3 regions of the Streptomyces sp. NPDC003379 genome follow, and region 1 is predicted to be linked to each of the others. Evidence: riboswitches for the same ligand, from Rfam matches in the RefSeq annotation. Region 1 holds a riboswitch; each other region holds the start of a gene.
What was found. A riboswitch is a leader RNA that binds a small molecule or an ion and turns the genes downstream of it on or off. The one in region 1 is predicted to bind cyclic di-AMP.

Region 2: another riboswitch for cyclic di-AMP. It lies ahead of ACWDVB_RS20655 (C40 family peptidase); the one in region 1 lies ahead of ACWDVB_RS02035 (M23 family metallopeptidase).
Region 3: another riboswitch for cyclic di-AMP. It lies ahead of ACWDVB_RS08700 (NlpC/P60 family protein); the one in region 1 lies ahead of ACWDVB_RS02035 (M23 family metallopeptidase).

What each region holds. Positions count from the first base shown of each region.
Region 1 is NZ_JBSFRK010000001.1:494,156-497,420, forward strand. It holds gene ACWDVB_RS02030 (GntR family transcriptional regulator) at 27-713, opposite strand; gene ACWDVB_RS02035 (M23 family metallopeptidase) at 925-1,728, opposite strand; cyclic di-AMP (ydaO/yuaA leader) riboswitch at 1,742-1,903, opposite strand; gene ACWDVB_RS02040 (M16 family metallopeptidase) at 2,155-3,265, opposite strand, start outside.
Region 2 is NZ_JBSFRK010000019.1:114,139-117,403, forward strand. It holds gene ACWDVB_RS20640 (LysR family transcriptional regulator) at 1-103, opposite strand, end outside; gene ACWDVB_RS20645 (LysE family translocator) at 222-839, shown strand; gene ACWDVB_RS20650 (DUF6328 family protein) at 778-1,386, opposite strand; gene ACWDVB_RS20655 (C40 family peptidase) at 1,467-1,940, opposite strand; cyclic di-AMP (ydaO/yuaA leader) riboswitch at 1,944-2,111, opposite strand; gene ACWDVB_RS20660 (hypothetical protein) at 2,467-2,775, opposite strand; gene ACWDVB_RS20665 (ATP-dependent Clp protease proteolytic subunit) at 2,783-3,265, opposite strand, start outside.
Region 3 is NZ_JBSFRK010000007.1:67,223-70,487, reverse strand. It holds gene pcrA (DNA helicase PcrA) at 1-1,048, opposite strand, end outside; cyclic di-AMP (ydaO/yuaA leader) riboswitch at 1,278-1,433, shown strand; gene ACWDVB_RS08700 (NlpC/P60 family protein) at 1,442-2,704, shown strand; gene ACWDVB_RS08695 (hypothetical protein) at 2,794-3,147, opposite strand.

The sequences.
Region 1 (3,265 bases):
GGCTCTCTTTGTATACGGCGCCCACGTTAATTCGGCAGGCCTGCCGTGTTTACGGCATGTTGCACATTGCTCACACGGCCGACCCGCGATGAATGGCGCAATCGATGCGCGGCCGTCGCCCGGTCCGTGTGCCCCGCGGTGAGCGCCCTGGCCCGTTCCGCGTCCCCGCGGGCGACCGCGTCGACGATCGCCGCGTGCTCGGACCAGGAGGCGACCGGCGCGACCGGGGGCTCGACGACGTACATCCAGGCGATCTTGCGCCGGAGCTGGGTGAGCAGCGTGATCAGCCCGGGGCTGCCGGAGGCCTGGGCGAGCGTCTCGTGGAACCAGCCGCCCAGTGAGCGCAGATCCTCCCCCTGCCCCCTCCTGGAGCGCTCAAGGCCCAGCCTGACGAGGCCCCGCAGGACCTTCAGGTGCGCGTCGGTGCGGCGCTGGGCGGCGCGGGCCGCGGCGAGCGGCTCCAGCAGCATGCGCAGCTCCAGGAGGTCGGCGGCCTCCTGCTCCGTGGGCTCGGCGACGCAGGCGCCCGCGTGCCTGCGCGTGACGACGAAGCCCTCGGCCTCCAGGGTGCGCAGGGCCTCGCGCACGGGAACGCGGGAGACGCCGTAGCGGCGCGCGAGAACCTCCTCGGTGAGCCGGCCGCCCCTTTCGTGGACACCGGCGACAATGTCGTCCCGGATGGCCGTGCACACCGAATGCGCGGGAATACGCATGTCCGGACCTCCGCCTTAATCCCCGCGAAACGCGGTCGACCGACGCTCGTTCGGTGACTCTATTGCAGAGCTTCGGAATTTCCGATGGCGGGCCGGAATCCATGGATATCTTTTGGCCAAAGGCGGGCGGGTGACCAAAGGCACGCGGGCCGGGGAAACGACGAAGGCCCCGGCTCGGGAGAGCCGGGGCCTTCGGTGAGGTGCGAAGGGGTCAGACGTTGACGCCGTGCGAGCGAAGGTACGTGACGGGGTTGATGTCCGAGCCGTACTCCGGGCCGGTGCGGGCCTCGAAGTGGAGGTGAGGGCCACTGGAGTTGCCCGTGGAGCCCGAGAGGCCTATCTGCTGGCCCGGGGTGACCGTCTGACCGACGGTGACGCCGAGGGAGTTCAGGTGGCCGTACTGGGTGTACGTGCCGTCGTTCATCTTGATGACGACGTTGTTGCCGTAGGCGCCGCCCCAGCCGGCCTCGACGACGGTGCCGGAGCCGACCGCGTGGACCGGAGTGCCGGACGCGGCGTGGAAGTCCACGCCGGTGTGGCTGCCGGAGGACCACATGGCACCGCCGGTCTGGTAGCCCGTGGAGACGTACGAGCCGGAGATCGGGGAGACGTAGGTATTGAGGCGCTTGCGCTCGGCCTCGCGGGCGGCGCGCTCCTTGGCCTCGCGCTCCTTCTTGGCCTTCGCCTTGGCGTCGGCCTCGGCCTTGCGCTTGTCCTCGGCGGCCTTCTTCTTGGCGGCCGCTTCGGCCATCTTGGCGGCGGCCGCGTCGTCGGCCGCCTGCCGCTGCGCGGCGGCCTGCGCGTCGATGCTCTCGGCGAGCGAGTCGCCTACGGAGATCGCCTGCGTGAGTCCCATGTGCTCGACGGCCGCGTCGTCGGCGGCGGCCAGCGCCGGAGCGGCCAGGCCTCCGATGACACCGGTCGTGGTGAGCGCGGCGACACCCGCGACGCTCGCGGAGGTGCGGGTGAGGCGGCTGGGACGACGGTGCTTCCCGGTGGCACGGGTGAACGCCATGAAGCGGCTGATCCTTTCCTTCCTTCTCGCCTACCGGGTTAGCTGACGGGTTCGGAGCAGGAAGGTCTCCTACGAGCCCCTCGCCTGACGGCAAGGTGCCCGATTCACCCCAGGGGACATGTGGGTCCCCGGCTCCCCTGGCTCGCGCCGTACGGGGACTCGGCGATGGCTGTCCGGTGCCGCGGATGCGACGTACTGCGTGACGAACAGCCGGATCGAAGCTAAGCGCGCCGACTTTCAATCGACAAACAGATCGCCACTTTTGTTGCGCACGCCACACGGCAGACAGGCAACCTCCATATGAATTCGGACATATGAGGACCCCGGCGGCCGTAACGGTCACCGGGGTCCGATATGTCTTGACTGTCGCTCAGTTCGTCGCTGCTGGCGCCCAGTCCGTCACCGCTGTCGGTGCCCGGTCGGCGCTCAGCCGCTGACCACGCTCACTTCACCGATGCCGAGCGCCCTGACGGGCTCCTCGATCTGCGCGGCGTCGCCGACGAGGATCGTCACCAGGTGGTCCTCCGGGAAGGCGCTCACGACGGCCGCGGTGGCCTCCACGGTGCCGGTCGCGGCCAACCGGCGGTACAGCTGCGCCTGGAAGTCGTCCGGGAGGTTCTGCTCGACCTGGTCGGCGAGCGTGGCCGCCACGGAGGCGGCCATCTCGTACTTGAGCGGGGCCACGCCCACCAGGTTCTGCACCGCCACGTCGCGCTCGGCGTCGGTCAGGCCCTCCGCGGCGAGGGTGCGCAGGACCTTCCAGAGGTCTTCCAGCGCGGGCCCCGTGGAGGCGGTGTCGACCGATCCGCTGATGGCGAGCATCGCGGCGCCCGTACCGTCCGGCGCGGAGCGCAGGACCTGGCTGAACGCGCGTACGCCGTAGGTGTATCCCTTCTCCTCACGCAGGACGCGGTCCAGGCGGGAGGTGAGGGTGCCGCCCAGGCAGTACGTGCCGAGGACCTGGGCGGGCCAGATCCGGTCGTGCCGGTCCGGGCCGACGCGGCCGATCAGCAGCTGCGTCTGCACGGCTCCGGGGCGGTCCACGATGACCACGCGGCCCGTGTCGTCGGCGGTCACCGCGGGCACCGGACGCGGCTCGGCCATGCCGCCCGTCCAGGTGCCGACGGTGTCCGCCAGGACGGCGTCCAGGTCGGTGCCCGTGAGGTCGCCGACGACGACCAGGGTGGCCGTCGCGGGGCGCACGTGTTTCTCGTAGAAGGCGCGCACCGCCGCCGAGTCGATGGCCGCGACCGTCTCCTCGCTGCCCTGGCGGGGGCGGGACATGCGCGAGCTCGCCGGGAACAGCTGCTTGGAGAGCTCCTTGGCGGCGCGGCGCGCCGGGTTGGCGGCCTCGTGCGGGATCTCGTCCAGGCGGTTGCGTACGAGTCGTTCGATCTCGCTGTCCGCGAAGGCGGGGGCGCGCAGGGCGTCGGAGAGCAGACCGAGCGCCTTCGGCAGGCGGGAGACGGGGACTTCGAGGGAGACACGGACACCGGGGTGGTCGGCGTGCGCGTCCATCGTGGCGCCGCAGCGGTCC
Region 2 (3,265 bases), on a different contig from region 1:
GGGAGAGGGCGGGCACGGTGTAGCCGAGGCGCTCGGCGGCCCGGGTGATCGAACCGGCCTCGGAGACCGCGACGAGCGCGGCTAGCCGCGTCGGGTCGTACATGGCAACCACCCTCCTGCGGCGCACGCCCGGAGCAGAGCCGAGGGTAAACGTCTGCTTAAGGCAGACCCAGGATATTGCACATACCCGCTGAAGGCCCATGCCCGGCAGGCTGGGCGGCATGGACGCACAACTGGTCGCCTTCACCGGGGTCGCCGCGGGCATGGTCGCCATGCCGGGCGCCGACTTCACCGTCGTCGTACGCAACGCCCTCGCCTCCCGGCGGGCCGGAGTCGCCTGCGCGCTCGGTGTCGCCGCCGGGCTCCTGGTGCACACGGCGCTGGCGGTCGCGGGGGTCGCGGCGGTGCTCGCGGCCGTCCCCACGCTCTTCGAGGTGCTGCAACTCGCCGGCGGCGTCTACGTGCTGTACCTCGCCTGGCGCGCGCTGCGGTCGGCGGCGCGCGCACGCGCCACGGAGGACGACGAGCCGGTGGTACGGGGCGGCGGCCTGCGCGAGGGGTTCCTCACCAACGCCCTGAACCCGAAGGCGTCCATCACGTTCCTCAGCGTGCTGCCGCAGTTCGTGCCCGACGGCAGCCCCGCGATGCCGAGGACCCTGCTGCTCGCGGCCATCGTCGTGACGCTGGCCCTGCTGTGGTTCCCGGTCGTGGCGCTCCTGGTGGACCGGCTCGGCAAGTGGCTGCGCGGACTGCGCGCCGCCCGCGCCGTCGAGGCCGTCACCGGCACCGCTCTCGGCGCGCTGGGCCTGGTGCTTCTCCTCGAACCGCTCCGCGCGTGAAGACCACGGTCTTCTGAGGCGAGGGCGTGGGAGGCTTGGCCGTCTCGGCCGGGGGCGTCTCGTCGTCCCGCAGCCCCGCACGCCGCACCAGACGCGGCAGTACGCCCCACAGCCCGGCGCACACCACGAACGTCCCGACGCCCGCGGCCACGCCCTCGGCACGCCCGGCCGTCACATCCACGACGAGCAGCACGGCCCCGGAGAGGGCGAGCACCAGTACGCACAGACCGATGGCGGCGAGGCGGGAGGAGACCCGCACGATCAGCGGCTTGGCGCGCTGTTGGAACAGTGATCTGTGCAGCGCGGCCGGCGCCGTGAACAGAGCGGCCGCGGCCACCGCGAGCAGCAGCGTCGTCACATAGGTCGCGCGCTGCATGGCGTCGAGCGAGGGGAACCGCGCCGTGAACGCGAGGCTCAGCAGAAAGGCGAAGAGGATCTGGACGCCGGTCTGGGTGACCCTCAACTCCTGGAGAAGCTCCGCGAAGTTGCGGTCGGCGCGCTCCAGCGGCGTCTCATTGCGTGCGGTGCAGGAATAGTTGTCCGACATTCGGTACGGGTATCCGCGCCGGCGCGGACCAAGCACCCCGGGGGTGCTCGGTCCGCGTCCGGCCGGACACCGCGGGCGGGTCAGCGGACCCGGCCGTACCAGACGCTGTTGGTCCAGATCTTCTCCAGGCGCACTACGGTCCCCCTCTTGGGCGCGTGCCAGATACGGCCCTTACCCGCGTAAATACCGACGTGGTAGACGTTGCGGCCCGAGTGGAAGAACACGAGGTCGCCGCGGGTCCGCTGGGACTTGGTGATGTGCCGCGTCTTGTTGTACTGCGCGGCGGCGGTGCGGGGCAGCTTCTTGCCCGTGCGCTTGAACGAGTACAGCGTCAGGCCCGAGCAGTCGAACCGGTTGGGTCCCACCGCTCCATAGCTGTACGGCGAGCCCTTCTTGGACGCCGCGATCTTGAGCGCCTTCGTTCCGTGGGTCGCTGCCTCGGCCTCCGACGTGAGCCCGGGGGCCACGAGGGTGCCGCCTACGACGGCGAGCGTGAGAGCCGATGCGGCCCCCGTTCTGCTGAGGAGCGACGGAACGTGATTCAGCGCGGTCATGCGTAACCCTTCGTCAGCCGCCTGTGAAAGATGACCTGTCGGGTTCGGGCAGGCGAAGATGCCCGGCCGCGTCGTGCTCTGCGGCTTCACCCCAAGGGCGTCGTCCGGACTTCCCGGACGGGCCCGTCTTGCTCGGGTCCTCCACTCCTGCCGATGCACCGATGTCGACCGGTCATCCGGGTGGCGGCAGGACTCGGCGTCCGCCCGGATCGCCCCGCCGCTGTGGCGGGGGCTTGTCGTCGGAAGGGATCTTGACCCGAAAAGGGTTCGAAAACCGAGCCGAAACCGTCTTTTGTGAGGCTCCTCACGACTGACCCGTTCGGGTGGACACTGCCGAAATGGGCTCGCGGCCCCTGGGTCCGACGACGGCTCCACCAGCATTGGAATGTGTCATTCCGCCCGCTCTGTGCGCGCTCTGTGCAACTTGCGGCCGCGCGCGAATGGACGCGCATATACCCCAACTGGGGTAGCCCATCTGGTCCACTGCGAGGCGGTCCCGGACGGCGCGAGGAGCGGAACGCCACATTCAGTGGCCCGGCGGGGGCGGTACGCCGACCCGTCGGGCCCGCCGCTCGCCGTCGAGTACGCGCAGCGCCTGGGCGAGCGTGGCGGCGTGCACCTCGCTCTCGCCCCGCTGGTGCATGAGCGTCAGCGCGTCCCGCAGGGCCGTCGCCCGGCCGACGAGCGCCTGGGCGGCGCGCAGCCCGCCGTACGTGTGTTCGGCGCGGGCGGGGTTGATCCGGCCGAGCAGATCGACGACTTCGAGGTAACGGTCGATCAGCTCGGCCTCGGCTCGGGTCAGTGCGGGCAGCGGCGGCAGGTCGGGCGGCAGCATCGGCGGCTCACCGCGCTTCGCGCTCGGCGAGCGAGGTCTTGCGGCTCGGGACGATCCGGTCCACGAGCCCGTACTCCAGCGCGGCCGCGGCGTCGAGGATCTTGTCCCGCTCGATGTCCGCGGAGACGCGCTCCGAGCTCTGTCCCGTGTGCCGTGCGAGGAGTTCTTCGAGGAGCCGCCGGGTGCGCAGCATCTCGTCGGCCTGGATCGCCACATCGCCGGCCTGGCCCTGGAACGGCTCGGAGGCCGAGGGCTGACGGACCAGCACCCGTGCCCCGGGCAGCGCCTGCCGCTTGCCGGGCGTGCCCGCCGCCAGCAGAACGGCGGCGGCCGAGACGGCCTGCCCCAGGCACGTCGTCTCCACATCGCAGCTGACGAACCGCATCGTGTCGTAGATGGCGGTCATCGCGCTGAACGAGCCGCCGGGGCAGTTGATGTACAGCGAGATGTCACGGTCCGGCGCCAGGTACTCCAGGTACGTGAACTGCGC
Region 3 (3,265 bases), on a different contig from region 1:
CGTCGGTGTAGTCCTCCTCGAACTGGAGGATGTTGCGGATGGTGGCGCCGCGGAAGGCGTAGATCGACTGGTCCGCGTCACCCACCACGCACAGCTCGGCGGGCTCGGCGGGGTCGGCGGGGTTACGGCCCTCGCCTCCGGAGGGGCCGACCAGCTCGCGCACGAGGGCGTACTGCGCGTGGTTCGTGTCCTGGTACTCGTCGACCATGACGTGGCGGAAGCGGCGGCGGTAGTGCTCGGCGACGTCCGGGAAGGCGCGCAGGAGATGGACCGTCGTCATGATCAGGTCGTCGAAGTCCATCGCGTTCGCCTCGCGCAGACGCGACTGGTACATGGCGTAGGCCTGGGCGAGGGTCTTCTCGAAGCCGTCGGCGGCCTGGACCGCGAAGTCCTCCTCGTCGATCAGCTCGTTCTTCAGGTTCGAGATCTTGGCGCTGAAGGACTTCGGCGGGAACTTCTTCGGGTCGAGGTCCAGGTCGCGGCAGACCAGGGCCATCAGACGCTTGGAGTCCGCGGCGTCGTAGATCGAGAAGGAGGACGTGAAGCCCAGCTTCTTGTACTCGCGGCGCAGGATGCGGACGCAGGCGCTGTGGAAGGTCGACACCCACATCGCGTTGGCCCGGGGGCCGACGAGGTGCTCGACGCGCTCCTTCATCTCGCCCGCGGCCTTGTTCGTGAAGGTGATCGCGAGGATCTGGCCGGGGTGCACACCGCGCTCGGCCAGGAGGTACGCGATGCGGTGGGTCAGGACGCGGGTCTTGCCGGAACCGGCGCCGGCGACGATGAGCAGCGGCGAGCCCGCGTGCACGACGGCCGCGCGCTGGTTCTCGTTCAGCCCCTCAAGGAGGGTCGCCGAGTCGATGACCGGGCGCGGGGCACCGTCGCGGTAGTGCGAGTCCCGGGTCATGGGCACGTCGAACTTCCCGCTGAACAAGTCGTCCGGAACCGGTTCCGGAGCGCTGTCCTCGGGCGGCGGCGGGGGTTCTTCGTCCGCGGCCCGGGAAGGCCGCAGGTCCGCCAGGAAGCTGTCATCAAAGAGGCTGCTCATCGCCTCCCGAGTCTAGGCGGCCCCACTGACAACCCGCTCGGGGTTCCGGCCACCTTCTGCTGGGTGCCCGGTCACACTCCGCCACACCGCTGTCGGCCGACGCCTCGAGCCTCGTGAAGTCACGGAAATGTATCGGGCATATCGAACATCAACCTTCACATGCGTCACACAAGTTGGCTAGCGTGCAGCGCGGGCTGCTCGTCCCCCGCCGGCGAACCTCGCCGGGAGCGGGTGGCCTCCGCCGAGTCCGACGCGTTCGGAGCCGGGGACCCACCGAAAACTTGGGGTGAATCGGTCCCGTACGCAGTACGGGACCGTAGGGCAACCTTCCGGACCACCCGCCCGAACCCGACAGCTAACCCGGTAGGCGGTCTACGGAAGGAGTCGCCTCCCTTGGCGTCGCACCGCAAGCCGCGGACCCGGACAGCCGGAATTCGCACCGCCCCCGCCGTCGGCATCACGACGGCGGCCCTGACCTCCGTGGCGCTCCTGTCGCAGAGCGCGCAGGCAGCCCCCTCCGCGCCGACGAAGCCCAGCCTCGAAGAAGTGCGGAAGAAGGTCGACGACCTCTACCACCAGGCGGGCGTGGCCACCCAGAGGTACAACTCGGCCAAGGAGAAGACCGAGAAGCAGCGCAAGAAGGCCGACCGCCTGCTCGACGACGTGGCCAAGCGCGCGGACAAGCTGAACGAGGCGCGCCAGGAGCTCGGCTCCTTCGCCGCCGCGCAGTACCGCACCGGCGCCGCCTCCCAGACGGCCACGATGATGCTGGCCGACGACCCGCAGGGCTACTTCGACCAGAACCACCTGGCGGACCGGCTGACCTCGCGGCAGAAGAAGGCCGTCGACGACTACCAGGCGGAGCAGGCGTCGGCGACGAAGCAGCGTACGAAGGCGGCGAAGAGCCTCAAGACGCTGAGCGACTCCCGGGACGACCTCAGGACGAGCAAACGGACCGTCCAGACGAAGCTGGGCGAGGCGCGCGAGCTGCTTTCGGAGCTGACCGCCGAGGAGAAGGCACGCCTCGCCGTGATCGAGCGGAAGAAGGAGCGGGAGGCCAAGCGCAAGGCCGAGGAGCTGGCCCGCAAGGAGGCCGCCGAGGCGGAGCGCAAGCGCAAGGCGGAAGAGGCGGCGCAGAAGGAGCAGGATCAAGGGCAGGGGCAGGGGCAGGAGCAGGACCAGGGGCAGGGGCAGGGGCAGGACGAGGGCCAAGGCTCGGGCGCCGACTCAGGTTCTGGCTCCGGCTCCGGCTCCGGCTCTGGCTCCGGCTCCGGCTCCGGCTCCGGGAGCACCGACGGCGATTACGCCACCAAGGCCGCGAAGGTGATCGACTTCGCGGAGGCCCAGATCGGCAAGCCGTACGTCTGGGGCGCCACAGGACCCGACTCCTACGACTGCTCCGGGCTCACCCAGGACGCGTGGAAGGCCGCCGGGATCACCCTGCCGCGCACCACATGGGACCAGGTGAAGGTCGGCACGACCGTGAAGACCGCCGATGCCCAACCCGGTGACCTGGTGTTCTTCTACGACGACATCAGCCACGTAGGGATCTACATCGGCGACGGCAAGATGATCCACGCCCCGAAACCGGGCGCGAACGTCCGCGTCGAGTCGATCTACTACATGCCGATCCACAGCGTGGTGCGCCCGGCGTAGCCAGCCACGAAAAGCACCCTCTTACGCGCGCGTGGCCCGCACTCTCTCGGGAGTGCGGGCCACGCGCGCGTAGAGGCTCGTTCGCGGGATCAGGTCCACAGCACGGCGATGAAGATGTTCGCCGTGGTCAGCAGGCCCACCGCGCCGAACATGCCCTTGTCGACCTTCTCCTCGTCCCGCTTCACGTAGACCAGCGCGAGGATCACGATCAGCACGGCCATCTTGATGCCGATCTTGAGGTTGTTGACCGCGTTGTCGTCCGCCTGGTTGAGGCCCACCAGGGCCACACCGGTGACGAGCATGGTCAGCGCGCCGTGCAGCATCGCGGGGCTGAAGCGGGCGGTGCCCTGGCCCATCTGCTTCATCTGGGTCAGGAAGCCGCCCAGGAGGGAGGCGATGCCGATGATGTGCAGAGCGACGAAGAGATGGATGAGTACGTCCATGAGGCCGGAGCCTAGCCGGGGCCCTTACCGCTCCCCGCAGGCGGGCTCGTATCACCTCTCGATGGGCAGGCGGGGCGCAAGCGCCACATTGGTCACAGCCATTCGCGAAGAGGGCATC